DNA from 4 places in the Hoeflea sp. CAU 1731 genome. Region 4 is predicted to be linked to each of the others. Evidence: riboswitches for the same ligand, from Rfam matches in the RefSeq annotation. Region 4 holds a riboswitch; each other region holds the start of a gene.

Region 1 (7,339 bases), on a different contig from region 4:
CGCGCCAGTCGAACATGCCGATCAGCAAGGTGACGAGCGGAGCGCCTATGGCGAGCGCGATCGGCACTGCGACAAGCGCCCCGCCGAGAGCCGTTGCTCGTTCCTGAGGCGGCAGCCACCGCGTTATGGCGCTCGTCGTCGTCGGAAAACTTGGTCCTTCGGCCAGTCCCAGCGCGGTGCGCGCCGCGTAGAGCATCAGGAACCCTGTCGCGGCGCCCGTCCAGCCGATGCTGACCGCCCAGGCGAGAACAGCGACGAAATAGGCGCGTTTGGCGCCGAATCTGTCCACCGCCATGCCCCCAAACAGGGTACTGATGATGTAGCCGATGCCGAATGCGCCCAGAATCAGACCGATCTGGCTCGAGTCGAGATCAAATTCGGACTGGATTCGATGCACCGCAAAGGAAATTGCCGAGCGGTCGATATAGTTGACCACGGTGACTGCAAAGAGCAGAAACACGACGAACCATCGATACCGACCGGCCATGGCAGTTACCCCCCGAAACAACGCCTCGACGAAGCCTAAGCGAGATGAGGCGCCAACGCAATCTGCGTCACTATCGCACATCGCCTGTGCGAAAGTGCTTGTAAGGGCTGTCCTCCATACTGCTGGTATACCGGAGGAATGATGGTGGGCGGTGAGAGGCTCGAACTCCCGACATCTTCGGTGTAAACGAAGCGCTCTACCAGCTGAGCTAACCGCCCTGAAGAAAACTCCGCACCGTTTATGCGCTTCGGTGGACAAGTGCAAGAAAAAATCGTTGTCCGCTTGGCTTTTGTGCTGAAAAATCCACGGCCGCAGAGCAAGTGGATTATTGTTATGAGAACGTCGCAATTCCTCCCGAACGCGCTTGACAGCTTGGGGGGAACGGCTTAATTGACCGCTCACGTTTCGCAGAGACGCGAGACAAAAGCGCGGGTGTAGCTCAGCTGGTTAGAGTGCCGGCCTGTCACGCCGGAGGTCGCGGGTTCGAGCCCCGTCACTCGCGCCATTTTTTCAATGACTTAGCAAGTTATAAAATCTGGAAAAGTTGGAATTCTGGCCGATATTCCAACTTTTGGGCACTTTTGTTCCTTTTAGATGTTTCGCAATGGCCCTCAATCACCGAGCCATTCAGCGCAGCTTTCGGGAAATGCGCGCAGATATTATCCACGATCTTGTTGATCTCGCCGGTATCCGTGCAGTAGTGCACGATGATCGATGCGGCGTTGTGGTTTGTTTCAACCGACAAAACGCCTTGCGGCGTTCTGACCTTGCTTGCAATTGTACTGGGCTGTTTCGTATTTTTGCAAACGTGTGAATTGCGCTATTCGTTTGACCATGAAAGTTTTCGTTTCACGTTCTGGTCTCTATGATCGATGCTTGCTTGCAGCTAGCGACTACCGGAGCAACAAAGCATGTCTCAGAGAGGGACGCCCTTGACCGGAACTGATCGGACCGCGGATGGAAGACTATGAAACGCAAGGTCATTGTCATCGGCATCGGCGCCGGCAATCCGGACCACGTTACGATTCAGGCGGTTGATGCGCTGAACAGGGTTTCCGTATTGTTCATACCCGACAAGGGAGCGGAGAAGACGGATCTGGCGCAATTGCGCAGGCAAATCTGCGAGCGCTTCATTCGCAACGATGACTATCGGATGGTGGATTTCGCCACCCCGCCGAGAAAACGGTCTTCGCCGGATTACCGGCAAGACATCAGGATCTGGCGTGAACAGGTCGAGGACGTCTATCAGCGACTGCTGACGGAGGAGCTCGGCGATGATGACTGCGGCGCCTTCCTTGTCTGGGGCGATCCCTCGATTTACGATGGGACGTTGCGCATACTGGAGAAGATCCGCGCGAAAGGCGCCTTTGAACTTGAATACGAAGTAATTCCAGGAATCAGCAGTGTGCAGGCGCTCGCCGCGCGACACAGGGTTCCCTTGAACGGAATCGGTGCGTCGATCATGATCACGACAGGCCGTAAACTGGCTGAGGGTTTTCCCGACGATGTCGACAGCGTGGTCGTCATGCTGGATGCGGCGAACGCCTTCAAGACAGTCGACGGAGACCTGGATATTCACTGGGGCGCCTATGTCGGAATGGATGAGGAAATCCTTTTGTCCGGCAAAGTGCGCGACGTTGGCGACGAAATCGAGCGGCTAAGGGATAACGCCCGGGAAAAACATGGTTGGATCATGGACAGCTACCTGCTGACCCGGCCGGGGAAGGACGACGGGGAATAGAATGCCCGTCGGCTCATTTCCCCCGAAACGAATTGTCTGTCTCACAGAAGAAACTGTCGAGACGCTCTATCTTCTCGGAGAGCGGGATCGGATCGTCGGGGTGTCCGGCTACGCTGTTCGTCCGCCGCAGGTGCGTCGTGAAAAGCCGCGCGTTTCAGCGTTTGTATCGGCCGATATCCCGAAGCTGCTGGCCTTGCAGCCGGACCTTGTGCTTGCCTTCTCCGACATTCAGGCCGATATCGCCGCTGAACTTGTGCGTTCGGGCGTCGCTGTGCACGTCTTCAACCAACGCGATATCGCAGGCATCCTTGCGATGATCAGAATGATCGGCGCGATGGTCGGCGCCTCGCGGATGGCTGAAGACCTGGCTCTTTCCTACGAAGAACGGCTTGATAGCGTGCGAAAGGCCGCTGGCGGAAGCGCGCGCCCGAAAATCTATTTCGAGGAATGGGACGATCCGCTGATCAGCGGGATTGGCTGGGTGTCGGAACTGATCACTGTCGCCGGCGGAGACGACGTCTTTGCGGCAAAGGCGAAGGAAAAGGCGGCGGTAGATCGCATCGTCGCTGCAGCGGACGTGGTGCAAGCATCTCCAGACATCATTCTCGCGTCCTGGTGTGGTAAAAAGGTTCGACCCGAAAGGATCTCCGGTCGCGCCGGCTGGGACGCCATTCCGGCGGTGCGCAACCGCCGGATCGTCGAAATAAAGTCACCGCTTATTTTGCAGCCGGGGCCGGCGGCGCTGACCGATGGACTGGACGCGATCGTGGCTGCCATCCACGGATAATTCCTCATGCGGCGATCGCCGTCGCGCGGCGCGCAGACCATGTCGCATTCTCAGCGTTGCGAATCCAAATATTGTGGTTTCCTGTCATGATCCGAGGTGCCGCGCTGCCAGTCAGGGCGGATAATTGGGAAGCCGGTTGGAAGCCGGCGCTGCCCCCGCAACGGTAGCGGAGCGAATAACCCGACGATAGCCACTGAACGGAGGAGTCCGGGAAGGTGTCGGGACAGTCCGTCAGGACAGCTCCGAAGCCCGGAAACCAGCCGCGGATAGGATTTAACCGACTGATCGCGGTGGGCGGTCAAGAGGCAAAGATGCGGTGCCGCCGATTGATCGGAGGCCATGCCAAATCTTTCCTCTATCACCACCAAGTTCAGTCCTTTGGCAGGGACGGGACATGGATATACATGACGAGATGTTGGGACTTCTAGGAAGTCGCCGCTCTGGCTTTTCTCTCGAACAGCCGTTCTACACCGATCCACGATTTTATGAAGTTGATCTGGACCTGATCTGGTACCGGGACTGGCTGTTTATCGACCACGACTGCGAATTGCAAAAGCCCGGGAGCTACTTCACGGTCGAGGTCGGAGCCTACCCGGTCATTGTGTTGCGGGACAGGGAAGGCGACATTCGCGCGTTTCACAATTCTTGCCGCCATCGCGGAAGCCGCGTCTGCAGCGCCGCCAAGGGAATGACCGCGCGCCTGGTCTGCCCCTACCATCAATGGACGTACGACCTTGACGGCAGCCTTGTCTATGCGCGTCAGATGTCAGAGGATTTTGATCGCGCGCCATACGGTCTGAAGCCGGTCGCCTGCGAAACTGCCGGCGGGTACATCTTTATCTGCCTTGCCGACAAACCGACTGACTTCGAGCCGTTCCGCACGACAATGGAGCCCTATTTTCTTCCGCACCGTTTGACCGAAGCAAAGGTGGCTTAAGAATCGACGATTATCGAAAAAGGCAACTGGAAGCTGGTGTGGGAGAATAATCGCGAGTGCTACCACTGCGCAGGAAGCCATCCGGAATTGTGCAAGACCTTTCCTGAAGCGCCCACGGTGACCGGCGCGCAGGGCGGGGAGAATGATCCGGAGATGCTTGCGCACTGGGCCAAATGTGAAAAAGCCGGTCTGCCGAGTCGCTTTCGCATAGACCCGGCGGGACAGTTCAGGGCAACGCGGATGCCGCTGCTCCAGGACTCTGTCAGCTACACCATGACCGGTCGGCGGGCGGTGGACCGCAGGCTCTCCGACGACGTGACGACCGACCGGATCGGTTCGCTTTTGCTCTATCACTATCCGACCACCTGGAATCATGTTCTGACCGATCACGCAGTGACGTTTCGCGTGATGCCGATCAGCGCCACGGAAACGGCGGTCACCACCAAGTGGCTCGTCCACAAGGACGCCGTCGAGGGCGTCGATTACAACCTCGCCGAACTTATCCATGTCTGGACCGAAACCAACGACCAGGATCGCCGGATTGTCGAGGAAAACGCAGTCGGCATCCATTCGCCAGCTTACGAACCCGGTCCTTATTCGGAAATTCATGAGGGCGGCGTGATCCAGTTCGTCGAGTGGTACTGCAGCTTCATCGAGTCGAGACTGGCTGACGGCGAGGCGGCATCCATGAAGATCGTGGCCTGACGTGACTCAAATAGGCATGAACAAGAGCTTCGAGCCCGTACTTTATCGCCATCTCGATGAAATGCAGCCGTGGAATCACGAACTGCAGGTCCTTGAACTGATCGCCATCGCAGACGAAGCGCCGTCGGTGAAGACATTCACGTTCCGCTCTGACAACCAGACCTGGTTTCGTTACATGCCCGGCCAGTTCATCACGCTGGAACTGCCGGTCGAGCCGCAGCCGCTGATGCGAACCTATACTCTGGCTTCGAGCCCGTCGCGGCCCTTTTCGATTTCGGTCACGGTCAAGGCGCAGCCGGACAGCGTCGGCACGCGCTGGATGTTCGACAACCTGGAGACAGGCATGCATCTGAGGGCCTATGGCCCTGGCGGGGATTTCTCGCTGCATCACCATCCAGCGGCGAAGTATCTTTTCATTTCGGCGGGCTCCGGCGTCACGCCGATGATGTCGATGCTGCGCTGGCTCAACGACTGCGCGCCATGGACCGATGTCGCCTTTCTCAGTTGCGCCAGGCGCACGGACGAAGTGATCTTTCGCAAGGAACTTGAACTCACCAGCAATCGCATGCCGGGCCTCTCGCTCGATTTCCTGATTGACGACAAGTCGGGACATGAGAAGTCCTTCGGTCATCGTGGCCGGCTTGATCCGGTGCGCCTTTCGCTGCTTGTGCCAGATTTTGGCGAGCGGGAGGTGTTTTGTTGCGGCCCTGAGCCGTTCATGCGCAGCGTGCGCGGCATGCTTGAAGACAGTGGCTTCGACATTCATAGCTACCATCAGGAGAGCTTCGGATCGCCCGCTGCGGAAGCCGTTGAAACCGCTATCGAAGCCATTGTCGAAGAAATGGCGGAAGAAAGCGTGGCGGTGCGTTTTGCCAGTTCCGGCGTCGATGCGGATTGCATCACAGGCCAGACCGTCCTCCAGACGGCGCGCGCCGCTGGCGTGCGTATTCCAGCCGCCTGTGAATTCGGACTTTGCGGCACGTGCAAGGTAAAAAAGCTTTCCGGTTCCGTCGTGATGGAGCATAATGGCGGAATCCTCGATCACGAAATCGAGGACGAATATATTCTGGCCTGCTGTTCCCGGCCAACCTCGCCGCTGGTGGTCGATGTATGACCATTCGGCCAGACCGTCGTTGCCATTCGCCCGCTCAGGAGGAGAGTCCGTTACGCTCAAGATCGCAGTCGCGCGCGCCCGAAGACCTGTTTCTGCAGTGGCTGCTGGATCTTCCAGATCACGCTGAAATCGAGAACGAGGCGCGGCGGGAAATTGCGCGTCTGGAGCGTCGCTTGCCATTGTCAGTGGAAGTCCGGCGGCTCCGCGCGCTGCTGCAGCAAGCTGCAGTCTCAAGTTCGAACAATAAAGTTTCCGGCAATTCAGAAAGACGAACGCGGCGCTGGTTATGCCTCTGAGTGGACGCGTCGAAGCCAACCACTCATCCTGAGGCTCTTCAACCACATACTCGCTGGGAAAATCATCGAAAAGGAGTTGAAAAGCTGTCATGGTCGCCACGGCATTGCGACGGAGTGCGTTATCGGACGAATCGATGAATGAGACAGTCGACAAATACTGTGAGAGGCTGGATGCGAGCTTCTGGTCCGAGCCGCTGAACGCGATCACCAACTTCGCATTCATCGTCGCCTGCCTGCTGGCGCTATACGCCTGGCGGCAAGGCGCATCCCGGTCTGCGCCGGCGTTGTTGCTGTCTCTTTGGATCGGGGTGATCGGCGTTGGATCTTTCCTGTTCCACACATTTGCGACGCGCTGGGCGCTCGCCGCCGACAGTCTGCCGATTCTCATCTTCATTCTCGCCTATGTCTATCTGGCGATGCGCGACTATCTTGGGCTGACGGCGTGGATCTCCCTGGCGATAGTTTTTTTCTACATTGTGGCTTCCGTTGTCGCTACGCCGCTCCTGACGCGCGTCGCAGGTTCCTCAGCCGGCTACATGACCGCCTTGATCGCGATGGTCGTCGTGGCTGCGCTTGTGCGCGGCAAAGACCGTCCGGTGAGTAATGGACTATTTGTCACAGCCGCTGTGTTCTGCGCCTCGATTGGCTTCCGGATGATCGACCTGCCGCTCTGCGAGACCGTGGCGATGGGCACGCATTTCGTGTGGCATATTCTCAATGCGGTCGTCCTCTACGCGCTCGCAAGGATATATATTGACAGTCGGGAGAGGACGGTCGCGGTCGCGTCGATGCCACGAGGCCATTGAAAACGGGACCCGCTCTCATATTTGTCCGGGTCGTGTGCGGTCCGTGTGTTCCGCCACGATAGACGCCGTCCTCGACACCTTTCGGTCGTTCCGGATTGTGCGTTGTGGAACGCGTCCGCACGTCGTAGTATTTTGCAGTGCAAACGGACTGATGCGTTGACTGGACTGACTGATTGTGTAAACCGACACCTTAGAACCATTCGCGAAATGGCGGCTCGCGAAAGTGTTAGGAAATATGATGACCGAACTTCTCAGCTCATATCTGCCGATTGTTGTATTCATTGGTATTAGCCTGGTCATTGGAGCCGCTTTGCTCGTCGCTCCATTCATCATCGCCTTCAAGGCGCCCGACTCGGAAAAGCTTTCGGCCTATGAATGCGGATTCAACGCCTTCGACGATGCGCGAATGAAGTTTGATATCAGATTTTACCTCGTGGCGATCCTGTTCATCATCTTCGATCTCGAA
Region 2 (7,339 bases), on a different contig from region 4:
GACAGACCGTCCGCATAATCGGGGTCGCGACTGGGCGCCTGCGCGGCGTTTCCGTCGATAGTGATCTCCAGCGTAAAGTGGGCAATCTCGTCGCGGCGGGCTGCGCTGCGCATCATGTAAACAAGGATCGAATAGTCGCCGCTTGCGGCAAGCCTTCCGGAGTAGTCGTTGCCGCTTGTCGAACCGATAAACATCGCCGCATCGCCCGGCTGTTTTCCTGGTTCGAATATATTGAAATAGTTAGCGCCATTGCTGGTGTCCATCCGCACCGACATTGTCTGTCCGGCGGCGGCGCCAACAATGTAAAGCACAGAGTCATAGCCTTTGATTTGACCATCGATGGATGTGCCCGTTGTTCCGGCTGCAAAATGAACAGTTTCCGTGCGCATGTCTTGTGACAGTGCATTTCCGGTCAGCAACACCAGAAAAAGACACAAGACAAATTTCAAATTATTCATGATTCCCTCCAGATGTTTGAATGTAATTTTGTTTATTGAATTCTTTTTCAAGCGATCCTGAAGACATTTTATGTCACGAACAGGACTGCGCTTATATTCATTGAAGAAATTCTTTTTCCAAGTTAGCCCGGCCTGCGTTGAAAAGGACGCCTGTCTGGACTTTCGAACGCCAAGCGGAGGGGAGTGCGATCGAGCAGTTCCACGCCAAGGAACGAGCCGCCAGGTCGAAAAAAAATTGAATGATTCATTTTTGATTAAGGTCCTGATAACCTTACGGTAACGTTATTGGCCTAGAAAGGAACGCGTGGCGGGAACGCCAAACGCTCCGGATCAGGTAGTGCGTACCGGGGCGCAAATAACCTCCAGATGCTGGAGCCAGACCGCGCAGGGTTGCCGCCTTGGCGCGGTTTCTTCTTTAGGAATCGACATTCTTCTTGCCTGTCGCCGCGATGATGATACGCACGAGGCATGACACGGGCCATCATGCTTCAGGGAACGGGTTCTGACGTCGGCAAGACAGTGCTGGTCGCCGGCCTTTGCCGCCTGGCTGCTAACCGCGGTCTGCGCGTGCAACCGTTCAAACCGCAAAACATGTCAAACAATGCAGCGGTCGCAGATGACGGCGGTGAGATCGGCCGCGCACAGTGGCTTCAGGCGCTGGCTTGCCGAACGCCGGCGTCAGTTCATATGAATCCGGTACTGCTCAAACCGGAATCTGAAACGGGGTCGCAAATCGTCGTGCATGGCAAGGTCTGGGGCCGGGCCGGCGCCCGGGATTATCAGGACACCCGTCGACACCTCCTGGAAGCGGTCTTCGAGAGTTGGGATGCGATCCGCGCCGACGCCGACATTATTATCGTCGAGGGGGCCGGTTCAGCGGCAGAAATCAATCTGCGCGGAAACGATATCGCCAATATGGGTTTTGCGACCCGCGCGGGCGTTCCGGTGGTCCTGGTCGGCGACATTGACAGGGGCGGCGTCATAGCCTCCATCGTCGGCACGCACGCCGTTCTTCCAGAAGAGGACCGGCGCATGGTCGCCGGTTATCTGATCAACAAATTCCGCGGCGACGTATCGCTGTTCGATGACGGGGTTACGGCGATCAGTCGGCATACGGGCTGGCCGTGTTTCGGCGTTATCCCCTGGCTTCCGGAAGCAGGTCGGCTTCCGCCAGAAGATTCCGTGGTACTCGAACGGCTGGTTGGCGCCGGCGACGGCGCACTGATTGTTGCTGTCCCGGTTCTCGACAGAATCGCCAATTTCGACGACCTTGATCCGCTGAAAGCCGAACCGGAAGTCGAAGTCCGCTATATCAAGTCCGGCGATCCCATCCCAAGGGAAGCAGGCCTTGTGATTATTCCTGGGTCCAAGTCGACCATCGCCGATCTTGCTGCGTTTCGAAGAAACGGCTGGGACCGGGATCTCGCCGGCCACGTCCGCCGCGGCGGTCACGTCGCAGGCATTTGCGGCGGCTACCAGATGCTGGGTCGCATGGTGCGTGATCCCGACGGGAACGAGGGTGCGCCGGCAAGTGTCGAGGGACTTGGCCTTCTCGATATCGAAACCACGATGGAAAAGTCCAAAGCCGCGCGCAACAGCCACGCCAAGTGCCGGATTATCGATGCGGATCTGACCGGTTACGAAATCCATCTCGGACGCACCTCCGGACCCGATTGCATGAGGCCATTCTCGACGATCGATGGCCGGCCGGACGGTGCAGTCTCCCGGGACGGACGAGTCTTCGGAACCTACCTTCACGGACTGTTCGCTAACGACGCCTTCAGACAGGGTTATCTTACCCGGTTGGGACTGTCACAATCCGGGGTCAATTACAGCGCCATGGTTGATGAGGCGCTGGATTCCATCGCTGCACGTTTGGAAAAGCTTGTTTCGAAGGACTTTCCGGGATTTGAGCGGGGCGATTGACGAAAACGCCGAATTGTTTGGCCAAAGAGGCCTGCAGGCGTTACATCACGAGATGTAAACCATTTTAATCTAATTGATATAAAGTGCGTATTCCGCTATATCCGAGCCGACTGGTTCGTGTATGACAGATCGGGCAAGAAGTTTTTTTGCTGAGAGCTGTGCGCATCCAAAGAAACTGGCAAAGCAAATCGTGGTCACGAAACCCTCGTCCAACTCTGTCTCTCGCTTTGCTTCGGGTATTGACCGTGATTCTTTACCCGACATGAGCCTTTCTTTCGGTAATATCGTGCGCAACCGCAGAGGCCTGATTCTCTCGAGATCGCTTATCCTCATGGTGGCGATCATCGTTTTTACCCAGATGATCAATACGGTTTTCTTCGCTAGCGAGTTGCGCGGCGCGGCGCAGATTGCGGATAGTTTGCTCACCTTGCGCTTCACTGTCGTCGTCGCCGTTCCCTTTGTTCTTTACATGGTTTTCCTGCAGGCGAGAGCCGATCTTGCTGTGGAATACTTCAGGAAGCTCTCCAGAACAGATCCGCTGACGGGTCTCTTCAATCGCCGCGCCTTCATCGACCTGTTGCAGGAAGGAAGAGTAACGCGAGAGGGTTTGGGAGACAGCGCAAGCCTGATGGTGCTCGATATCGATCACTTCAAGCGCGTCAACGACACCTATGGCCACGAGGCTGGCGACGCGGTGCTGATCCAGATGGCTGATTTGTTTCGTGAGAATCTGCGCCCGGACGACATTATTGGACGTCTTGGAGGCGAGGAATTTGCCATCGCTCTTAATCGCAGCAGCGCGAGAGAATGTTGGCATGTCGCCCAGCGTTTGCGCCACGAAGTCGAGCGGCATGTTTTCCGACACGAAGACATCGAAATGAAGCTGACAGTCAGCATCGGAGCAACGCATGTCGGCAAGGACGGGGACCTCAACGACGCGATGCAGGAAGCTGATATGCTCGCCTACAAATCGAAACGCGAAGGTCGCAACCGTATCAGCTATGGTCCGGACAGGAAGGCGATGCCGTTCGCCGTTTGACCGTATTTCCGCCTCTGTGGCGTTCTCGATTGACAGCCGGTCGCCCAGCGCAATAATGATAAATAACGAATGGTCCCGAAAGGCATAGCCGGAAGGGATCAAGAGGGAATGCGACGGGCGGACCCAAACAGGGCGCTTTAATCGCAGCCGACCCCGCGACTGTAGAGCGGACAGGCGATCCCGGCCGTTTGTGTGATGCGCGGTGCGCTTTTTACGAACGGGAAGCCACTGAAGTGGCGGCGCCATAAACCGACGGACGCCTCTAATCGTCTGCGAATCGTCCGTTTGGCGCCGCCGAATTCGGGAAGGCGAGGGTGAGCCTGGCAGCTAATCGCTGCCGATCCGTGAGCCAGGAGACCTGCCATTCGTGACGGGCAATGCGCCCGCAAATTGGGAATACGAGCCAGTCACGGAGGTTGCAATGGCTAACAGAACGATCAAGTCGCACACAATTGGTGCAGCGGGACAGCGCATCACGATAGCCGTAACGGCTTTGATTGTAGGCGCATTTTTCATTTTTGGAGCGGGCTTCGCCAATTCGGCGGTCCTGCACGACACAGCTCACGACGCTCGCCACGCATACGGCTTTCCTTGCCACTAAGGAGAAGCTGAAATGATGGTTCGTTATCTTCTTGCCGCCTTGGTGGCAGGACTGATCGCTGGCGTTTTCATGAGCGTCGCTCAGGAAATCAAGGTCACGCCGCTTATCCTGCATGCCGAAGAATTCGAGAATGTCGGCGGGGATCGTGTCGAGCAAAGTCTGGCGCCAAGCGAGTCTTTGATTATGTCTCTCACAGACTTTTTGAGTCCCGTGACCATGGCCTATGCTCACGAGGGAGAAGAAGGCGGCGCCCTTTTTGGCCTCGATCGGCTTTGGGGAACGATACTTGCAAATCTCGTTGTGGGAGCGGGATACGGCTTGATTCTGTTGGCCGCTGTCTTGTTGACGGGAATCCCCATAACAGCGAAGACAGGCGTCTTGTGGGGCGCTGCAGGGTGGCTCACATTCCAGTTTCTCCCGGCGCTCGGGCTTCCGCCTGAACTTCCCGGCTTTCCCGCCGCGGACCTCGCCGATCGTCAGGTCTGGTGGGTGGCCACTGTGATCCTGTCGGCGACCGGATTGTACTTGCTGGTCGTGCGATCCGAAATATGGGCCAAGATCGCGGGCGTCGTGGTGCTCGCCTTGCCGCATGTCTACGGCGCTCCCCAGCCAGAGATCATTACCAGCGACGTGCCGGCTTTGCTCGCCGCCGAGTTCGCCGTGGCGACGCTTGCAACGACTGCGTTTTTCTGGGTCGTTCTGGGTCTGCTTATGGGGGCGGCCATGGACAGGCTGGAAGAAGGAGCGTGACCAAGGGTCCAGGGTCGGTTTTGGTCCTCGGCGGCGCCCGATCAGGCAAGTCGCGCTTTGCCGAGAGGCTGGTGGACGAGTCTAGACTTGGCGCTGTCTATGTCGCGACGGCGCGCCTTGGGTATGACGAAGAGATGGCGGCGCGCATCGGCCATCACCGCGCGCGTCGGGGCCAGGACTGGACGACGCTGGAAGAGCCATTGCAGCTGGCGGAACTGCTTGTTCGAGAAGCGGCCGCAGACAAGGCGATCCTCGTGGACTGCCTGACGCTCTGGATCACAAATCTGATGCTGGAAGAGTGGGACGTCGAGGCGCGATGTGAAGACTTGGCGGAGCGCGTGAGAAGCTTGCCGGGCCACATCATCCTGGTTTCCAACGAAGTCGGCATGGGCATCGTGCCTGAAAACCGCATGGCACGGGAGTTCCGGGATCATGCCGGGCGGCTGCACCAAATACTGGGAGAGCTGGTTGATGAGGTTTATCTCGTCGCTGCCGGGCTTCCCATGAAACTGAAAGGTTAAGCGCTATGCAAGGCGAAAAAATTCCCGCGACAGTGATTACAGGTTTTCTGGGCGCGGGAAAGACAACGATGATCCGCAATATGCTGACCGCCGCCAATGGCCGAAGGATTGCGCTGATCATCAACGAGTTCGGCGACCTCGGAGTTGACGGCGAGGTGCTGAAAGGGTGCGGCGTCGAGAATTGCAGTGACGATGACATCGTGGAACTGAACAATGGCTGCATCTGCTGCACGGTCGCCGATGATTTCATCCCCGCCATGGAAAAGCTGCTCGAACGCGAGGAAAGGCCGGATCACATCGTTATCGAGACTTCGGGTCTCGCGCTGCCTCAGCCTCTGGTCGCTGCATTCAACTGGCCTGGCATCAAGACGCGGGTCACCGTCGACGGCGTTGTGACCGTTGTCGACAGCGCGGCGGTGTCGGCAGGCCGGTTTGCGGACGACCACGACCGTGTGGACGCGCAGCGACAAGCCGATGAATCGCTTGATCACGAGAGCCCGCTGGAGGAACTTTTCGAAGACCAGTTGACTGCTGCGGATCTGATAGTGCTCAACAAGGCTGACCTCCTGGACGAAACCGGCTTAGAGGCGGTGCGCGTCGAAGTCGCAGGGCGCGCCAGCCGCAAGACGGCGATGATCGTATCGCGCAACGGAGAAGTCGCAAACGATGTGCTGCTCGGTCTCGGTTCGGCGACCGAGGACGAGATATCCAAGCGCAAATCGCACCATGAAATCGAGCATGAGAATGGTGGAGACCACGATCACGACCATGATGAATTCGAAAGCTTCGTGGTCGAGTTTGGCGAACTGCCGGATCCCGATGGATTTGCGCGCATGCTCGAGTCCATTATCTCTGATCACGACATTCTTCGGGTCAAAGGCTTTGTCTCGGTGCCGGGCAAGGCCATGCGACAGGTCATCCAATGTGTCGGCGCGCGTATGGACCGGTACTACGATCGCCCGTGGAAGCCAGGTGAGGCGACAAACTCTCGTCTCGTTGTGATTGGACTGCACGACATGGATCGAACTGTAATATCTGATGCGATCGCACGCGCGGCAGGAACAGCAGCGCAGGCTTAGACATGCACCTTCTGGTCGCGCAGAAAGGATCGATAGCGGATGGCGAGGAGGCGATTGATCTCGCCCAGTCGCCGGCCGACATGATCGTTCTGTCCGCAGCCGATACCGAACTGGCCAGCCTCGCCGAAGCGCGAAAAATGCGTGGTGAAGATGCGCCGCGACTTCGCCTTGCAAGTCTGATGCAGCTCAGGCATCCGATGTCGGTTGACACGTATCTGGAAAAGACTGCCGGCCAGGCGCGGCTTGTTGTTGTGCGTGCACTCGGCGGCGCTAGTTATTTTTCCTACGCGCTGCAGTCCCTTCATGCGCTGTGTTTCGAACGCGGCATTGCGCTGGCGGTGCTTCCAGGCGACGACAAGCCGGATCCCGGCCTGCTGGACTATGGAACTGTGCCTCGAGCAGATTCAGAGGCTCTCTGGTCCTATCTAGTCGAGGGCGGGATCGAGAACGCCGGCCGCTTTCTGGATTTCGCCAAAACTCTACTGACTGGCGACGACAAGCCGGGACCTGCGGTTCCACTGCTGAAAGCCGGTCTGTGGTGGCCGGGGCGAGACATTCGCCATGTCGACGACATCATCGAGACCGGATCGGAAAAGGCTGTTGCGGCGATATGCTTTTACCGGGCGCTCGTGCAAGGGGGGCAGACGAAGCCCGTCGAAGCTCTGATCGAGGCGCTGCAGGAACGAGGCCTGCAGCCTATGCCGGTTTATGTCGGCAGCCTCAAGGATCCTGTTTGCGCGGCGACGGTCAGCGCTCTTTTCGAAACGGCGCCGCCTGACATTGTCATCAACGCCACGGGTTTCGCCGTCTCTTCACCGGGCGGCGCCCGGCGCTCGACTGTGCTGGAATCCACCGGCGCACCAGTTCTTCAGGTGATCCTGTCCGGATCGACAGTCGAGAGTTGGCAAGACTCTGCGCAGGGGCTTACGGCGCGTGATCTGGCGATGAATGTGGCGCTGCCCGAG
Region 3 (7,339 bases), on a different contig from region 4:
CAGGTGAGGTCGTGTGGGAGTACGTGGTCCCCGAATTCAACGAGTATCCTGCCGGAGGCGCGCGGACCTATGCGCCAGGACTGCATAACAGCGTGTTCCAATCTTTCCGCTATCAACATCGAGACATTCCCTGGCTCTGACGGGCCGGATTAAGGAGAAGATATGCCTATGCCGAAAACCGGAATCTTTACATCCCTGTCTTGCGCCGTCCTACTCTGTGCGGCGGCGCCGGCCGGCGCGCAGGACGATGTTCATGTGCTCCTCGACTGGTTCGCTCAGGCCACGCATGGCGGCTATATCCAGGCGGAGGAGGACGGGATCGGAGCTGACGACGACATCAGCATCACTGTTCTCGATGGCGGCCCGAAGATCCAGACCATTCCGCAGGTCGCCTCCGGACAGGCAGAGTTCGGCGTCGGGTACGCGGACGCCGTGTTGATCGCCCGGTCGCGCGGCGCGCCTGTCAAGGCGGTCTTTGTACAGGCTGATTTCGTTCCCTACGATCTCGTCTACCACTCCGATCCGGAAGTGAAATCGCCGGCGGACTTCAAGGACATGAAATTTGCGGTGTCGCTCGGCGCGCCGTACTGGGAGTGGATCAAGAAGAAATACGGGTTGGAAGGCGTTCAGGAACTTCCGGTCACCGGCGATCTTACCATGTTCCGCACGGACCCGACGCTGGTGCAACAGGGGCTGTCCCTTTTTCTGCCTGCGAGACTGGAAAAAGAAGGGGTCGCTTTCGACGAGTTCAAGGTCGAGGAACTCGGATACCGACCCTATTATGTTCTCTACACCACCGACGCAATGATCGAGGAAAAACCGGAACTGGTGGAAGCCGCCGTGAAGGCCGTGAAGGAGGGCTGGACGAAATTCGCCGAAGATCCGACGGTCGTCAAACCGGTGCTGATGGCGCGTAACAGCCAGATTGCCCCGGATATCCATGATATGGCTGCCGAAAAACTGATCGAAAGCATGCTTCCAGCCGACCGTACGAAGATCGGTTGCATGGATCCGGCGCGCTGGGAAGAGCTTGCGGCGCAGCTTCGGGAAGTAAACATGCTGGGTGATGATTTCAGTGTTGAAGAGGCCTACGATACGTCTTTCGTATCCGGGTGCAACGAGTAACCAAGCACAGGACTTCAAGGCGCGATGGTGACGAGCGGCGGCGTTTCGGAAACAGCGATTGGTGTGTGCGAGGTATCCAAGACGTTCGATGAAGATCTGGTTGCACTCGCGCCATCGAGCCTGTCCATCCGAAGGGGCGAGTTTGTCGCGATTGTCGGACCGTCGGGCTGCGGGAAATCGACGCTGCTTCGACTGATCGCCGGAATCATGGAGCCAACGGCGGGCAAGATTTCCATGCCGGCCGATGATACGCTAGCCTTCGTGTTTCAGGAGCCTGGGCTGCTTCCCTGGAGGAACGCGCTCGGCAACGCCGAACTGCTGCTGGAGTTGAATGGCGTTGAACGACAGTCAAGACGCAAGACTGCGACAGAAGCCCTGGAAACCGTTGGCCTCGACAACTTCGTTGACGCCTTGCCGCATCAACTTTCCGGAGGCATGAAAATGCGGTTGTCGCTGGCGCGGGCGATCGCTTTTCGGCCCAGCCTCCTGTTGATGGACGAGCCGCTCGCCGCGGTCGACGAAATCACCAGGGACATTCTACAGGAAGAAATTTCCACCCTCTGCCAGAATTTGAGCCTGACAGCGCTTCTGGTGACGCATAACGTCTATGAGGCGCTCTATTTGGCTGATCGCATCGTCGTCATGTCGACGCGACCGGGACGCATCATTGACATTGTCGAGGTTCCCTTCGCCTTTCCGAGAACACCGGACGTGCGTGCGTCCACAGAGTTCACGAGGCTTGCGGCAGGTATTTCGGCCTCGCTGCGACAGGGTTTCGGGGAGCGGATATGATGCGTGGCGGACGATCCGCGTTGTCGACCGGAAGGCTTGGCGCACTCATGAACGCCGCTGGCCCGGTCCTGCTTGTCGCCGTCGCCGGCGTTCTGTGCTGGTATCTCCTTTCGGCCACCTATTATGCCGACCGTCCCTGGCTGCTTCCCGGCCCGGGCGTCGTCGCAGGCGCCGCCCTGGAAAATTTCACGGTGATTGCACAGGCGACAGTGATAACGTTCGTCGAAGCCCTGTCGGGATTTGCCATCGCCGCGGTCGGTGGCGTCCTGACGGCGGCGGTCATGAGCCAGTCGCCGTTCCTCGAGAAGAGCATTTATCCCTATGCCGTCCTGCTGCAAACGGTTCCGATCATCACGGTCGCTCCCTTGATCGTGCTGTGGTTTGGCTACGGACAAACTTCGGTCATCGTCATCAGCATCATTATTTCCCTGTTTCCCATCATCAACAATACGCTGCTCGGTTTGCGATCCACACCGAAAGTGCTTGTCGAATTGTTTGATATGCAGACCCGGAGTCGCGCCGTGACATTTTTCAAGTTGCGGCTACCCTCGGCGATGCCTCAACTGATCGCAGGGCTGAAAATCTCAGCCGGACTTTCGGTTATCGGCGCGATTGTTGGCGAATTCCTCATTGGTACGGGAGGCGGGCGCGGCGGGCTCGGCGTCCAGATCATTTTTGCGCAGGGCCAGATGCACACAGCTCTGCTGTTTGCGGAAATCTTTGCTGCGACCCTGCTTGGATTTCTTTTCTTTTCTGCAGTCAGCGCAATTGGCAACCTCGTATTGAGGGGCTGGCATGAATCCGCTGCTTGACTGTCTCGGCGTACCCTCGTCGAGGCGGATGGAAATTGGCGCCCAAAATTCGCTTGAACAAGACGCATGTTTCGGAGCGAGGAGGACTGGCGTGCCGCTTTTGATAGACCGCAACAGACTTTTCTGATTATTCAGACCCCATGTTCAGGAAGAAAAACGCCGTTTCGATTCGCGACGTGGCGAAGGCAGCGAAAGTGTCTCCGCCTACGGTCTCGAATGCGTTGAGCGGCAAGCGTTACGTTTCACCGGAGCTCGCAAAGCGAATTCGTCTTATTGCCCACGAACTCGGTTACAATCCCGATCCACGGGCGGCGTCGCTAAGGACAGGAAAAGTCAACAGCATAGCGCTGCTTTCGCCGGTCACGTCCGCCATTCCTGCGGGACGTGGACGGCTGGAATTTCTGATGGAAATCGCCGAGGCCGCAGCAACACGGGCTTTGGAGAAGGATCTGGCGCTGGTCATCGTGCCGCCGACCGGCGCGCCGAGCAGGATTATTCCCAATCTGCTGGTTGACGGAGTAATCGCGGTGGAGCCCGCCAACGACGACCAGAACCTGGATGCGCTCGTCAAACGCAGCATACCGATCGTTTCGATCGGGCGGTTTGTGGCGAGCGGCTATGACATTCCTTATGTCGATATGCACTACTACGAAATGACAATGAAAAGCCTCGATCATCTGAGACAGGTCGGCGCGCGCAAGATCGCGGTTATTTTGTGCACGGCTCAACGCCAGCTTTACTCGGAAATGCATCGCGCTTATGCGGATTTCTGCGCAGTAAACAGCATGCAGATCATCTGCCACTGGGCTGAAGAAAGCGACGCTGAAGAAGGTGGAACGGTCGCTGTGGAGACGCTGTTCTCTGACCATTCAGATATTGATGGTTTGCTTGCGCCGCTCGCGACGTTCGCCGTCGGCGCTCGGAAAGCCTTGCGGACCTTGGGCAGGAACGTGCCCGAAGACGTGAAGATCGTCACCCGGTATAACGGCATCCGATCGCGCGAGTGTGATCCGCCTCTAACCGCGATTGACCTGCATCTGGATGAGGTGGCGAAAATTGCTGTCGACATGCTCTTGTCGCATATGTCCGACAACCAGTTGGAGCGAAAGGTGAAGGTGCCTGAGCCGACCCTGATTGTCAGACGGTCGACAGAGGTCGGCTTATCTTGAAGCTGGTCTCCGGCCTCCAATTCCAGGACATCGAACAGTCACCTTCCCGCCCTTGACAATCAGGCCGGCGTCCCCCAGAAATTTGCGTGCTCTGGTTCGGACGGTTCGCCGTTCAGCCAACAGGGAATACGGTGAGGTTCGACCCGAAGGGTTTCCAATTCCGTAACTGCCCCCGCAACTGTAGGCGGAGAGCAGAGCCGAATACGCCACTGCGGAAATGCAATCCGTGGGAAGGCCGGCCTCTGCGATGACCCGCAAGTCAGGAGACCTGCCAGAGCGGCTCACCCGGTTCTTGCGCGGGGCCGCGCGAGAAACAGCGGACTATCCGTAGTGGTGGCATCTGCAACCGTCTACGGATCAGGGTTATCCCCATCCGAGGACAATTTATGTACGCGGCGACGCCTTTGGGCCGCCGGTCCTGTTGGGGGTATAATCATGAGAAGTCAGCTCGTTGTGGCGGGATCATTGCTGGTGTCCAGCGCGGCATCTGCGCAGGACGTCGAGCCGTTTGTGCTCGACACGATCATTGTCGGCGGCGGTCTCACGCCGATCGAAGCCGAGCAATATGGCCGCTCAGTCACTGTCGTCACTGCCGAAGATCTGGAAAACCGACAGGTTCGTCACGCCGCCGACGCGTTGCGCGCTTTGCCCGGCGTTGAGGTCAGCCAGACCGGCGGTGTGGGCGGCGCCGTCCAGGTGCGAATCCGTGGCGCGGAGGGCAATCATACGCTGGTGCTGATCGACGGCGTTGAAGTCAACGACCCGGCGAGCGGCGGCTATGATTTCTCAAATCTGCTTGCCGACGATATCGAGCGGATCGAGGTGTTGCGCGGCCCGCAATCATCGGTCTTTGGTTCGAACGCAATCGGCGGCGTCATTAATATCATTACGAAATCCGCCACTGAATACGGCTTTCACGGAACCGCCGAAGCAGAAATCGGCAACGAGGAAAGCGGCGGAGGAGCCGCGTCGCTGCGCTATGCGAACGAACGGGCGCGTCTGTCCCTTTCGGCTGCGCGCCGGGTGACCGGCGGCTATGATGTTTCCAACACGCCCGGCGGGGATGATGACGGCGATCAGAACACAACGCTCAACGCACGCGGCGAATTCGATCTGACGGAAAACATCACCATCGGAGGGACCCTGCGCTACGTCGATCAGAACTCCGAATACGACCAGTTCAATTTCGGCGCCGCGACGGAAGAGGGTCTGGTGACGAGCGCCGATCTTGAGCAGGATATCGAGAATTTCTTCGGCTCCGCCTACATCAGGTCCGACCATTTTGGCGGGCGCTATCGCAGCGATCTGTTCTTCGCCTACGCCAACATGGACAGCATTACCACCGACGCCGGCGCCAAGACGTCCGATTTCACGACGACGCGCACGAAATTGAGATATCGCGGCACGGTGGCGCTTGATGCGCCACAAGTGGATTCGGCAAGCCAGATCGTGAGTTTTCTGGTCGAGGGCAGGCAGGAAACCTTCCAGAACAACGACGCCGATCTGGTGTTCGATCCGGCCATGCTGGAGAAGCAGACGCGGCAGCTTTACGGTTATGTTCTGGAATATCGCGGCGGGTTCTTCGATGATGCGCTGAACCTGCAGGCGACCGCCCGCTACGATCAGAACGATGATTTCGAGGATACGACGACATGGTCTGTCGGCGTCTCCTACCTGCTTCCCAACCAGACGACCCGTTTTCACGCATCGGCAGGCACGGGCGTCCAGAATCCGACGATGTATGAGCAGTTCGGCTACAACCCCGGCACATGGATCGGTAATCCCGATCTTATTCCGGAAGAGAGCATCGGTTATGACATCGGCGTCGAGCAGCGGCTCTGGAATGATCGCGCCGTGCTTGGACTGACCTATTTCAACCAGGATCTGACAAACGAGATCTCGTCGACCTATGATTACGTGACGGGTGAGTCGACTCCGGTCAATCTGGACGGCGAAAGCCACCGCCAGGGTATCGAGGCGTCAGTCGAGGTTCAGCCTGTCAGAGGTCTTACGGTCGGCGTGGACTATACCTGGCTCGACGCCACGGATCCCGATGGCGAGATCGAGGTGCGGCGGCCCGGTAATGAACTTGGCGTGCGGGTCTCCTATCTGTTTCCAAACGGAAAGACGCGACTGGGAGCGGATGTGCGTTATGTTTCAGACCTTTGGGACTTCGATTATACTGCGCCGTCCTACGGTTCCGATTTGACCAGTCTCGATGATTACACCGTGGTGAATTTGACCGCGCAGCACCAGCTGACGGACAATATTCTGTTGACGGGGCGGGTTCAGAACCTGTTCGATGAGGAATACGAAGAAGTGCAGGGCTACCTGGCGCCGCCGCGCACCTTTTATGTTGGTCTGAGAGGTCGATTCTGATCAGTCATGACGGTCGTTGCTCGCATATCAGGCATCCTGCTGGCTGTGCTCGCCACCGCGTCGCAGGTTGCCGCCACGCCGCAACGCGTCGTGTCAATGAACCTGTGCACCGACCAGCTCGCGATGATGCTGGCGGCGCCCGGCCAGTTGATCTCGGTGTCCTATCTGGCCCGGGATCCCGAGGCGTCCGCCATGGCCGGCGAGGCGCAGGCCTTTTCCGTCAATCACGGTCTGGCGGAGGAAATCTTCATGATGAAACCGGATCTGGTGATCGCCGGACAGTATACGACGCAGGCGACCGTCTCGATGTTGAAGCGTTTGGGTATTCCCGTGGCGGTTATGGCTCCAGCCGACTCGATGGAGGACGTGCGGGACCGGATGACCGAGATGGGCGCGCATCTCGGTCACCCGGAAAAGGCAATCGCCCTTGTCGCGGAATTTGACGAAGACCTTGGAAGACTTGCTCAAGACGCCGAAGAGGGCCCCCGCGCCGCGATTTACGCTGCGCACGGCTACACATCCGGTCCGGAGAGTCTGTCCGGCGACATTCTCAGGGCGGCCGGCTTGCGCAATGTCGCCGAGGAGGCAGGCCTCGATCGTGGCGGCGTGCTGGCGCTCGAACGCCTCGTCATGCTTTCTCCGGATCTCGTCGTTCTTTCGCAGCGCCGGACCGGCAATTCACGTGCCGAGGAAATACTGAACCACCCGGCGCTTAGCGCATTGCTGGAAGAGGCGGGCGTCGCGCCTCTTACCGATCGTGACTGGGTTTGCGGAACGCCGCACGTGTTGCGGGCCATCGCAGATCTCGCGTTTGAACGCGATGCGGGTCAGGAGTCGCAATGACGGCGTATGTCCGCCTCCTGTTTGGCCTTGGTCTGCTTTCCCTTTTGCTTTTTGTCATTTCACTGCTGGTCGGTCCAGCGGGCGTTTCGCCGCATCTCAGTCTGTCCGCGCTGATATTCGGCGACGCCGGTCCGCTTTCCCTTGTCATGCGTGAAATTCGCCTGCCGCGCGCAATTCTCGGCGTTCTGATAGGGGCGGCTCTTGGTCTTGGCGGCGCGG
Region 4 (7,339 bases):
GAACACGCAGGCGCCGAAGACGCCGAAGATGATGCTGACGGGAACTTCGTAGGGGTATCTGATCGTACGGGCGAGAAGATCCGAGGCGAGGACAAGCATCGATCCGAGAACGGCCACCCATGGAAGGCTGGCCCGAAGATTGTCGCCCATGATGCGGCTGGCGATGTTCGGCACGACAAGGCCGACAAACGGTATCATGCCGACCGTGACGACGCTCACAGCCGTGACGACGCTGACAATCACCATGCCGAAGGCCACAATCTGGCGGTAACCAAGTCCGAGATTGAGCGTCATTTCCTTGCCGAGCCCGATAATCGTAAACTGATCGGCGACGAAATAGGCGAGCAGCGACAGGATGGCGGCGATCCAGAGCAATTCGTAACGACCCATCATGACGCCGGAAAACTCGCCGGACATGCCATGCATCCAAACCTCGAGATACTGCAGAAGATCGAGTTGGTAGGCGAAGAAGATCGCGATAGCGCTTACAAAGCCCCCATAGACCAGCGCGACCAGAGGTATCAGAAGCGGCCGATCCACTGGAAGTCTTCTGATGAGGAGCAGAAAGATCAGGGTGGAGCCGAGCGCGGCGACAACCGCCGCTATCATCTTGACCATGAGCGAGGCCTGGGGCGCCAGTATGGTCACGGCGATGATGCCGACGGCTGCGCCCTGTCCCGTTCCGGCGGTTGCGGGTTCGACGAAGCGATTGCGGGCGAGCATCTGCAGAATCATGCCGGAAATTGCAAGCGAGCTTCCGGTGATGATCACCGCCAGCGTGCGCGGCAGCCGGCTTACCAGCAAAATCCAGAGCGCGTCCGGTTGGCTGAACAGGCTGCCGGGGTTGATGTTGGCGACGCCCGTAAACAGGCTCGCTGTGAAAAGTAATGCGAACAGGACGCCGACAAGCAGCTTGGTCATCATGCCGCCTGCTCTACGCCGTCGGAAAAGCTTTGGGCGCAATCACTGCGCAAATGCATCCCTGATCGTCTTGACGAGGTCGGTGGTCGCCTGGACACCGCCCATTGCGACATAGGCTTTTGCGGGGTCGAGATAGATCACATGATCGTTCTTCCAGGCGGACGTGTTGGAGATCAGCGCGTTCTCCAGGGTCTGTTTGGCATGTTCGCCGTCCTGACCTATGGCGGCCGCCCGGTCGATGACGATCAGCCAGTCCGGATTGATTTCGTGCACATATTCGAAGGACACAACTTCGCCATGACGCGAGTTCTCGATATCCTCTTTCGCCGGCGGAATGCCGAGGTCGCTGTGGAGCCAGCCAAAGCGGGAATTCTTGCCGTAAGCGGAAATCTTCGGCCCGTTGGTCATGATGATGAGGGCTGTTCCCTTGCCATCCACCACCTCGCGGGTTTCCGCCACGAGGGTTTCAAGTTCGCTGCGAAGCGCGTCGGCTTCCTCTTCCTTGTCGAAAATGCCGCCGACGGCGGCAAGACGTCCCGTCGTTTGCTCCAGGTAGTTGTCGCCCCAGATTGACATATCGATCGTCGGCGCGATTTTCTGCAGCATGTCCACTTTTGTGGAGGTTCGCGTTCCGACGATAATCAGGTCGGGCTGCATCGCGTGCAGGGCTTCGACATCCGGCTCGAACAAAGTTCCGACCGGTTCCGCCTGTTCTACGATGTCCTCGAGATAGGTGACATAGATCCGATTGACGACGCCGTCCGGCGCAACGCCGATCGCGTCGAGGGTGTCCAGAATGCCGATGTCGAAGACAGCAATTTTTTCCGGCGCGTGCGGAACGGTTACAGGACCAGTCGCCGTATCCACTGAAATCTCATCCGCAATGGCGGCGGTAGCGCCTGTCGCCAGTACGGCTGTCAAGGCCGCCGCGGCCAACAATCTGAACATTCGAAATCTCCTTCGGACGGACTTGTTTGGCTGGACCTGTAAGTCTGGCTGAGAGGTTAACCTGACCTAGTAGAACAGGAGTCCGATGTCCACTGAGAAAGGGCCTGTGCGACCTAGAACTTGACTTTTGCCATCAGCAAAAATGACCGACCCGGTTCATAGAGCTCCTGCAGCACCGTTTCATCGTCATAATCGGCGCCATAGGTCGCCCGGTCGGAGTAGGTTGCGTCGAATATATTGTTGGCTTCGACCCTCAGAGTAAGGTTCGGAAGCTGGATCGGCTTGTACTCCACAAATGCATTGAAGACAGCATAGCCAGGCAGCGCCGATTCACCGGCCTTTTCCGGCCCGTCATATTCGAGAGCTGCGTCGAGACTGGATCCCACGGTCACGCCATATTGTTCGAATGAGTGGACGATTTCTGCGGCGATCACCTGTCCAACTGGCATGCCCATATCGCCGGCATAGTAGGAATCGACATAGTCGCCGTCGACGGTCAGTTCGCTGTTGGAATAGGTTATGCGGAAAAATCCGTTGCCCCAGTTATAACCGGCGCCCAGCTTGAACCCTTCGGTGGTGAAGTCCTTGTTGCCGTCAGCTTCCCGGAAGTTTTCGAAGTCGGTGCGGTAAACGCCGCCGGTCAATTGCCAGCCTTTGTAGTTGAATTCGATGCCGGCCGTGAAATTTTGCGAGCGGACGGGCTCCAGACCGGCGTAATCCCAACTCGGAACGTAGATGAAATTTTCTTCAAGATCGATGCCGCCGAACACGTTCGAATAACCGGCGTTGATGGTCAGGTAGTCGTTGATATCGTATGCGGCGTAGACGTTGCCGCTCAAGCCGAAGTTCTCGAGTTTCTCGCCGCCGAGGCCTTCGAACCACTGATTGTCGCCGCGGGCGCCGAACGACAGATGAAAACCGTCGAGCGGTTCCAGGCGCGCCTGCCCGTAGAAGCCGAGATTGGTCGATTTTTCTCTCAGGCCGTCGATCGTGTAGATATCGTCGACATATTCACTTTCTGTGGAGTAAAAGTCGATGCCGGCGGTGATCGAGTTTTTCTCATCCAGGTTGAACGTGTTCTCTGCCTTAGCCGTCCAGGTGCCGGCGGTTCCCTCACTGTTGATCTGCAGGTTTTCACCGGAGCGCCGGTCGAAATAGATTGGAATGGCGGTTGTCGCGTCGCTGTAACCGACGACGATACTCGGATCCCATAGCCCTTGCGCGTCTTCGACGCTGTAGCTTACCGAGAAGTTGCGTTGCGTCAGGTCATAAACCCGGGTTTCCGGTTCGATGCCGGGCAGGTCGCCGAAGTTGGCGCGATAAGGCCGCAGGGCGCTGTCCTGAACCTGCTGCGCCTTGATTTCGATTCGGTGCCCATCGAGCGACTGATAGGCGGCCTTGCCGAGAAAGCTCAGAAAATCGGCCGCCGTTCCGGGGATCGTCCAGCCGTCGCCGGCGGTGTAGTCGTCTCCGTCGGCGTATTTGACGTAGCCCAAAAATTCGAAGCCATTGGCGCGGCCATAGAGCGAGCCAGCTTCGGTGAATGTGCTGCTGTTGGTGTCGTAGCTGACGCGCGCATAGCCGCCAAAATTCTTGCCTTCTTCGAGAAGATCGGCGGCGTCCACGGTCTCATAGACGATGGATCCGCCCAGCGCGCCCGGGCCTGCGTCGGCGGGCGCAACGCCGGGATCGACGCGCACCGACTTCAGCAGCGTCGGGTCGACGTAGTTTGTAGTGTTGTGATGGAAAACCCTGTTGTTCTGCAGGACGCCATCGATCGTGACGGCGAGATTGAGTTCGTCGATACTGTTGACGTAGACCTTTTGTGTCGTGGTCATTGCGCCGCCGACGGAAATCGAGGCGTCCCCCGCGAATACCTCTTTCAAGCTTTGCGGGTCGACAAGCTCCAGTTCCTCCGAAGAGATGTAGATGGACTGGTTGCGATCGGCCGCGCCGGCATGTTTGTCGCCCTTGTCCTCACCCTCTTCGACAATGATTTTCTTCAGTTCGGTGGTGTCCGCCGAATCGGTTACTTCCACCGTAGCGCTCTGCGCCTGGGCTTCGGCCGCGATTGCGCCGACTGCAATAAAACTGCCAGCGTAAAGGCTGGCGCGGAAAAATTCGTATGGCATTGCCATTTTCCCCAAATGTTCGTGGTGCTGGCTACGCCGATGCATGGAACTGCGTGAACGACGATCGCTAAAAAATGACGGTCGTTACCCCGACCCGTTCGATTGCGGTTTATAGGTGACTTTTTTAGTCATGTAAAACATGTTTTTAAACATTGTTTGAATTTTTTCGCTTCCGGCGCTATTCTGCAACGGCGATTGCCACGGGCTGAACAGGGACATAACGTTGCTCGAAACACTTTCTTCTACTACGACGCACCAGATGGACGCTTCCCACCTGAATACGCGCGACCGACTGCTTCGAAGCGCCGAGCGGCTGATGGCTCGTGATGGCATTTCGGAGGTCTCGGTTCGTGCGATCACGGAAGACGCGGGCGCCAATGTTGCAGCGATAAATTATCATTTCGGCGGCAAGGACGAATTGGTCCAGGCGCTGCTGACGGCTAAATTCGAGCTTTTGGACGTGACCGTGAATGACATGTTGTCCAGGCTTGCTGAGGCCTGGAGCATGGAAAACGCATCCGTGTTGCTCGACGATGTGGTGCGTGTCTATCTGGCGGCGCTCCTGACGCTTGGCGTCGACAGCCGTCGTAATGCGCTCGACCCGTTCATTCCTCTCATTCAGCGCGCGTCGATTGAGCGTGAGGTGGCGTTAAGGAACGCGCAGAACCTTCAAAACGAGGGCATCTCGAAACTGGTTTCGATGATTGCCGAAAGTTCCGGCCGCCCCGTGACGATGGGGCCGGCTTTCTACGAGATGCTGGGCCTGATGTATAGCGGCGGCGTCGCGATGATGCACGCCATGGTTTCTGCGGGTGACGAAAAAAGCAGAGAGACGTTGCGCGAGGCCGTTGAATCATTCGTTCTCAGCGGCGTGCGTTCCTTTATCGAAAAAGCGTACGGAGACTGATCGCACTCCGCATAAAAGTCCAACCCGGCTCACGGCGGGTGTTTTGGTTGGTTGTCATTTACGACCGCCTGTGTTTATTTGCACTTGCTTATGGCGCCGCCGGATTCGTTCAGGCGGATAATTGGGAAGCCGGTTCAACGCCGGCGCTGCCCCCGCAACGGTATTGAAGCCGCGCCCGACACGAGCCACTGGACAACGACCTGTCCGGGAAGGGTGTCGGAGATGTTCGCAAGGACAGGCTTCAGAGCCCGGAAACCAACCATGAGTGAGAAAGTCGACTGATCGCGGAGGGCGGTCGTGAGGCAACGAATGATCGGCGATCTTTCGATCGGGTCCGGCTGACGTTTTCCTCCATGTTCACCCGGCCCTCAGGCGCAGGCAGAATGGATCGTCTCCATTGGGCTGGCGCGGGCAGTCGATACCCCATTTGGAACCGGTTCCGGCGAAGCCGGGACGTTCCTTGCAGGAGGACAGAGTATTGGTTGGTGATCCGCAATTTTTTCAGCGCGTCGGTCCGTTCGACGTGGCGACTGTGGCGCGGCATGCGGAGGGCGACGCCGATGCGTCGGAAATCCTGCTGGAAGGCGTTGCATCGCTGGAGGAGGCGAGTGGGCGCCAAGTCAGTTTCCTGGAAAATCGCCGCTATCTGGCGACGCTGGCGGACACGAAAGCCGGCGCCGTCATCATACATCCTTCGCTTGAAAGCCAGCTTCCGGAAGGCTCCATCGCCATTCGCTCGACCGAGCCCTACGCCGCTTGGGCGCGGGTCTGCAACCTGTTCCATCCCGTTGGCGACCATGCCGGCGGGGTCCATCCGACGGCTTGGATCGATCCGCTCGCCGTCGTCGACAGTTCGGTCCGCATCGGCTCCCACGCGGTGGTGGAAGCCGGCGCCTCAGTCGCTGCCGGTTGCCGCATCGACGCCGGAGCGACGGTCGGGCGCGGCGTATCCATCGGTTCAGATTGCGTGATCGAAAGCAATGCGAGCCTGAGCTACGCCATTGTCGGATCGCGTGTCCATATCGGAGCAGGGTGCCGGATAGGCCAGCCGGGATTCGGTTTCGCCAGCACAAAGAGCGGTTTTCTCGCGATCCCGCAATTGGGACGGGTGATAATTGAGGATGACGTGCGGGTCGGCGCCAACACGACGGTCGACCGTGGATCTGCCACCGACACCATTATCGGCTGCGGAACATGGATCGATAATCTCGTCCAGATCGCCCACAACGTGACGATCGGACGATGCTGCGTCATTGTGGCGCAAGTCGGCATCGCGGGCTCGACGCGGATCGGAAATTTCGTGCGGATCGGCGGACAAGCGGCGATTGCAGGGCATCTCGACGTTGGCGACGGGGCCAGCATCGGCGCGCAGGCCGGCGTCATCAGCAATGTGCCGCCAAAGGCGGAATTGCTGGGCAGTCCGGCGCAGCCGCGTCGGGATTTCTTCCGCCAGATCGCCAGCGCCAGACAAGGTTCAAGGGCGCGCGGCGCGCGAACGACAGAAGGGCGGTAGCGTCCGCGATGACGCGGGATGCGGACCTGGGATGATCGCCGATTAATCGCGCCTGTGCGCTACTTCATACCCAATCCTATCGAGAACTGGTCGGTTCAGGATTCCAAGATGACGCGGACCTTCACGCTCCTCCTCGATCATTCCGCCAATGTGGAGACCCTCAGGAAGGTGTAACTGGAATTCCGAAGACGAGGATGTCATGGAGCGCGCGGAGCCGAAGGTTCTGATCGACGATCACGACCAGAATGGTCAGCACGTTCGCTTCTACGCCACGGCCGGCATCCAACCGCCGGCTCGCAAATGCACGCCGGGCTCCGTGAAATGATGCCGCGATGGGTCGAAAAAACTATCCGCAATGGTGGCCGCAAACGCATTATTGACGTTGGCAAGGGAAATTCGCGGCGACAGCCGGAGGCGTCGACGACGCCGGCGGCTGAAGCAGACTGTAGCCACATTCCGGCTCATGCGACGCGAGTATCCGAACGACCGTCTGAAAAGCCATATTTTATGAAAGATGGTGGGCGTGACTGGGAAACCCACCATGCCAGAAAAGCGCTAGTTCACAGGCTTTCTTGTGGTTCTAGTGAGGCGCGATGTCTCACATTCATGCATATCCGAAAATACCTGATGAGATGTGAACTATCAATCTTCATGCATCTCAGGGTTGGCTATCGGGCCAAGCCTTATAGTGATGGCAACAAGCATCCGGGAGTGAGATGGGTTGGATTTAGTCGGTGTGACCGGGGCAAATGCGTGGCGGGCGTCCGGTGCTGATGGTACGTGTTAGGCTGTAGATTGCGCTCTGTGGTTGCTGCCTTGTGCTGACATCACTAAGAGTCTGTTCAAGAAAGCGGGTAGCGTGCGAGCCTTCTTGTCATGAGCTTGATCATTGCGGTCTGGATGAAGGCGAGGCTTGTC

What was found. A riboswitch is a leader RNA that binds a small molecule or an ion and turns the genes downstream of it on or off. The one in region 4 is predicted to bind cobalamin.
Region 1: another riboswitch for cobalamin. It lies ahead of AAFN47_RS05635 (aromatic ring-hydroxylating oxygenase subunit alpha); the one in region 4 lies ahead of lpxD (UDP-3-O-(3-hydroxymyristoyl)glucosamine N-acyltransferase).
Region 2: another riboswitch for cobalamin. It lies ahead of AAFN47_RS08555 (CbtB domain-containing protein); the one in region 4 lies ahead of lpxD (UDP-3-O-(3-hydroxymyristoyl)glucosamine N-acyltransferase).
Region 3: another riboswitch for cobalamin. It lies ahead of AAFN47_RS15255 (TonB-dependent receptor plug domain-containing protein); the one in region 4 lies ahead of lpxD (UDP-3-O-(3-hydroxymyristoyl)glucosamine N-acyltransferase).

The regions. Positions count from the first base shown of each region.
Region 1 is NZ_JBDQQS010000002.1:320,649-327,987, forward strand. Features, by position in the region: gene AAFN47_RS05610 (MFS transporter) at 1-487, opposite strand, end outside; tRNA gene AAFN47_RS05615 (tRNA-Val) at 630-705, opposite strand; tRNA gene AAFN47_RS05620 (tRNA-Asp) at 916-992, shown strand; gene cobF (precorrin-6A synthase (deacetylating)) at 1,455-2,228, shown strand; gene AAFN47_RS05630 (cobalamin-binding protein) at 2,230-3,015, shown strand; cobalamin riboswitch at 3,093-3,294, shown strand; partial or broken gene AAFN47_RS05635 (aromatic ring-hydroxylating oxygenase subunit alpha) at 3,410-4,657, shown strand; gene AAFN47_RS05640 (FAD-binding oxidoreductase) at 4,674-5,771, shown strand; gene AAFN47_RS05645 (ceramidase domain-containing protein) at 6,202-6,873, shown strand; gene AAFN47_RS05650 (NADH-quinone oxidoreductase subunit A) at 7,112-7,339, shown strand, end outside.
Region 2 is NZ_JBDQQS010000004.1:101,959-109,297, forward strand. Features, by position in the region: gene AAFN47_RS08540 (SH3 domain-containing protein) at 1-458, opposite strand, end outside; gene AAFN47_RS08545 (cobyric acid synthase) at 927-2,384, shown strand; gene AAFN47_RS08550 (GGDEF domain-containing protein) at 2,671-3,423, shown strand; cobalamin riboswitch at 3,477-3,803, shown strand; gene AAFN47_RS08555 (CbtB domain-containing protein) at 3,845-4,024, shown strand; gene AAFN47_RS08560 (CbtA family protein) at 4,037-4,774, shown strand; gene cobU (bifunctional adenosylcobinamide kinase/adenosylcobinamide-phosphate guanylyltransferase) at 4,771-5,295, shown strand; gene cobW (cobalamin biosynthesis protein CobW) at 5,301-6,374, shown strand; gene cobN (cobaltochelatase subunit CobN) at 6,377-7,339, shown strand, end outside.
Region 3 is NZ_JBDQQS010000009.1:5,624-12,962, forward strand. Features, by position in the region: gene AAFN47_RS15230 (aryl-sulfate sulfotransferase) at 1-140, shown strand, start outside; gene AAFN47_RS15235 (ABC transporter substrate-binding protein) at 163-1,125, shown strand; gene AAFN47_RS15240 (ABC transporter ATP-binding protein) at 1,150-1,917, shown strand; gene AAFN47_RS15245 (ABC transporter permease) at 1,914-2,729, shown strand; gene AAFN47_RS15250 (LacI family DNA-binding transcriptional regulator) at 2,870-3,898, shown strand; cobalamin riboswitch at 3,974-4,188, shown strand; gene AAFN47_RS15255 (TonB-dependent receptor plug domain-containing protein) at 4,334-6,277, shown strand; gene AAFN47_RS15260 (ABC transporter substrate-binding protein) at 6,284-7,120, shown strand; gene AAFN47_RS15265 (FecCD family ABC transporter permease) at 7,117-7,339, shown strand, end outside.
Region 4 is NZ_JBDQQS010000015.1:129-7,467, reverse strand. Features, by position in the region: gene AAFN47_RS21060 (ABC transporter permease) at 1-921, opposite strand, end outside; gene AAFN47_RS21055 (siderophore ABC transporter substrate-binding protein) at 964-1,869, opposite strand; gene AAFN47_RS21050 (TonB-dependent receptor domain-containing protein) at 1,983-4,001, opposite strand; gene AAFN47_RS21045 (TetR/AcrR family transcriptional regulator) at 4,261-4,908, shown strand; cobalamin riboswitch at 4,983-5,186, shown strand; gene lpxD (UDP-3-O-(3-hydroxymyristoyl)glucosamine N-acyltransferase) at 5,369-6,421, shown strand; gene AAFN47_RS21035 (hypothetical protein) at 6,440-6,595, shown strand; gene AAFN47_RS21030 (hypothetical protein) at 6,621-6,746, shown strand; partial or broken gene AAFN47_RS21025 (IS5/IS1182 family transposase) at 7,264-7,339, opposite strand, start outside.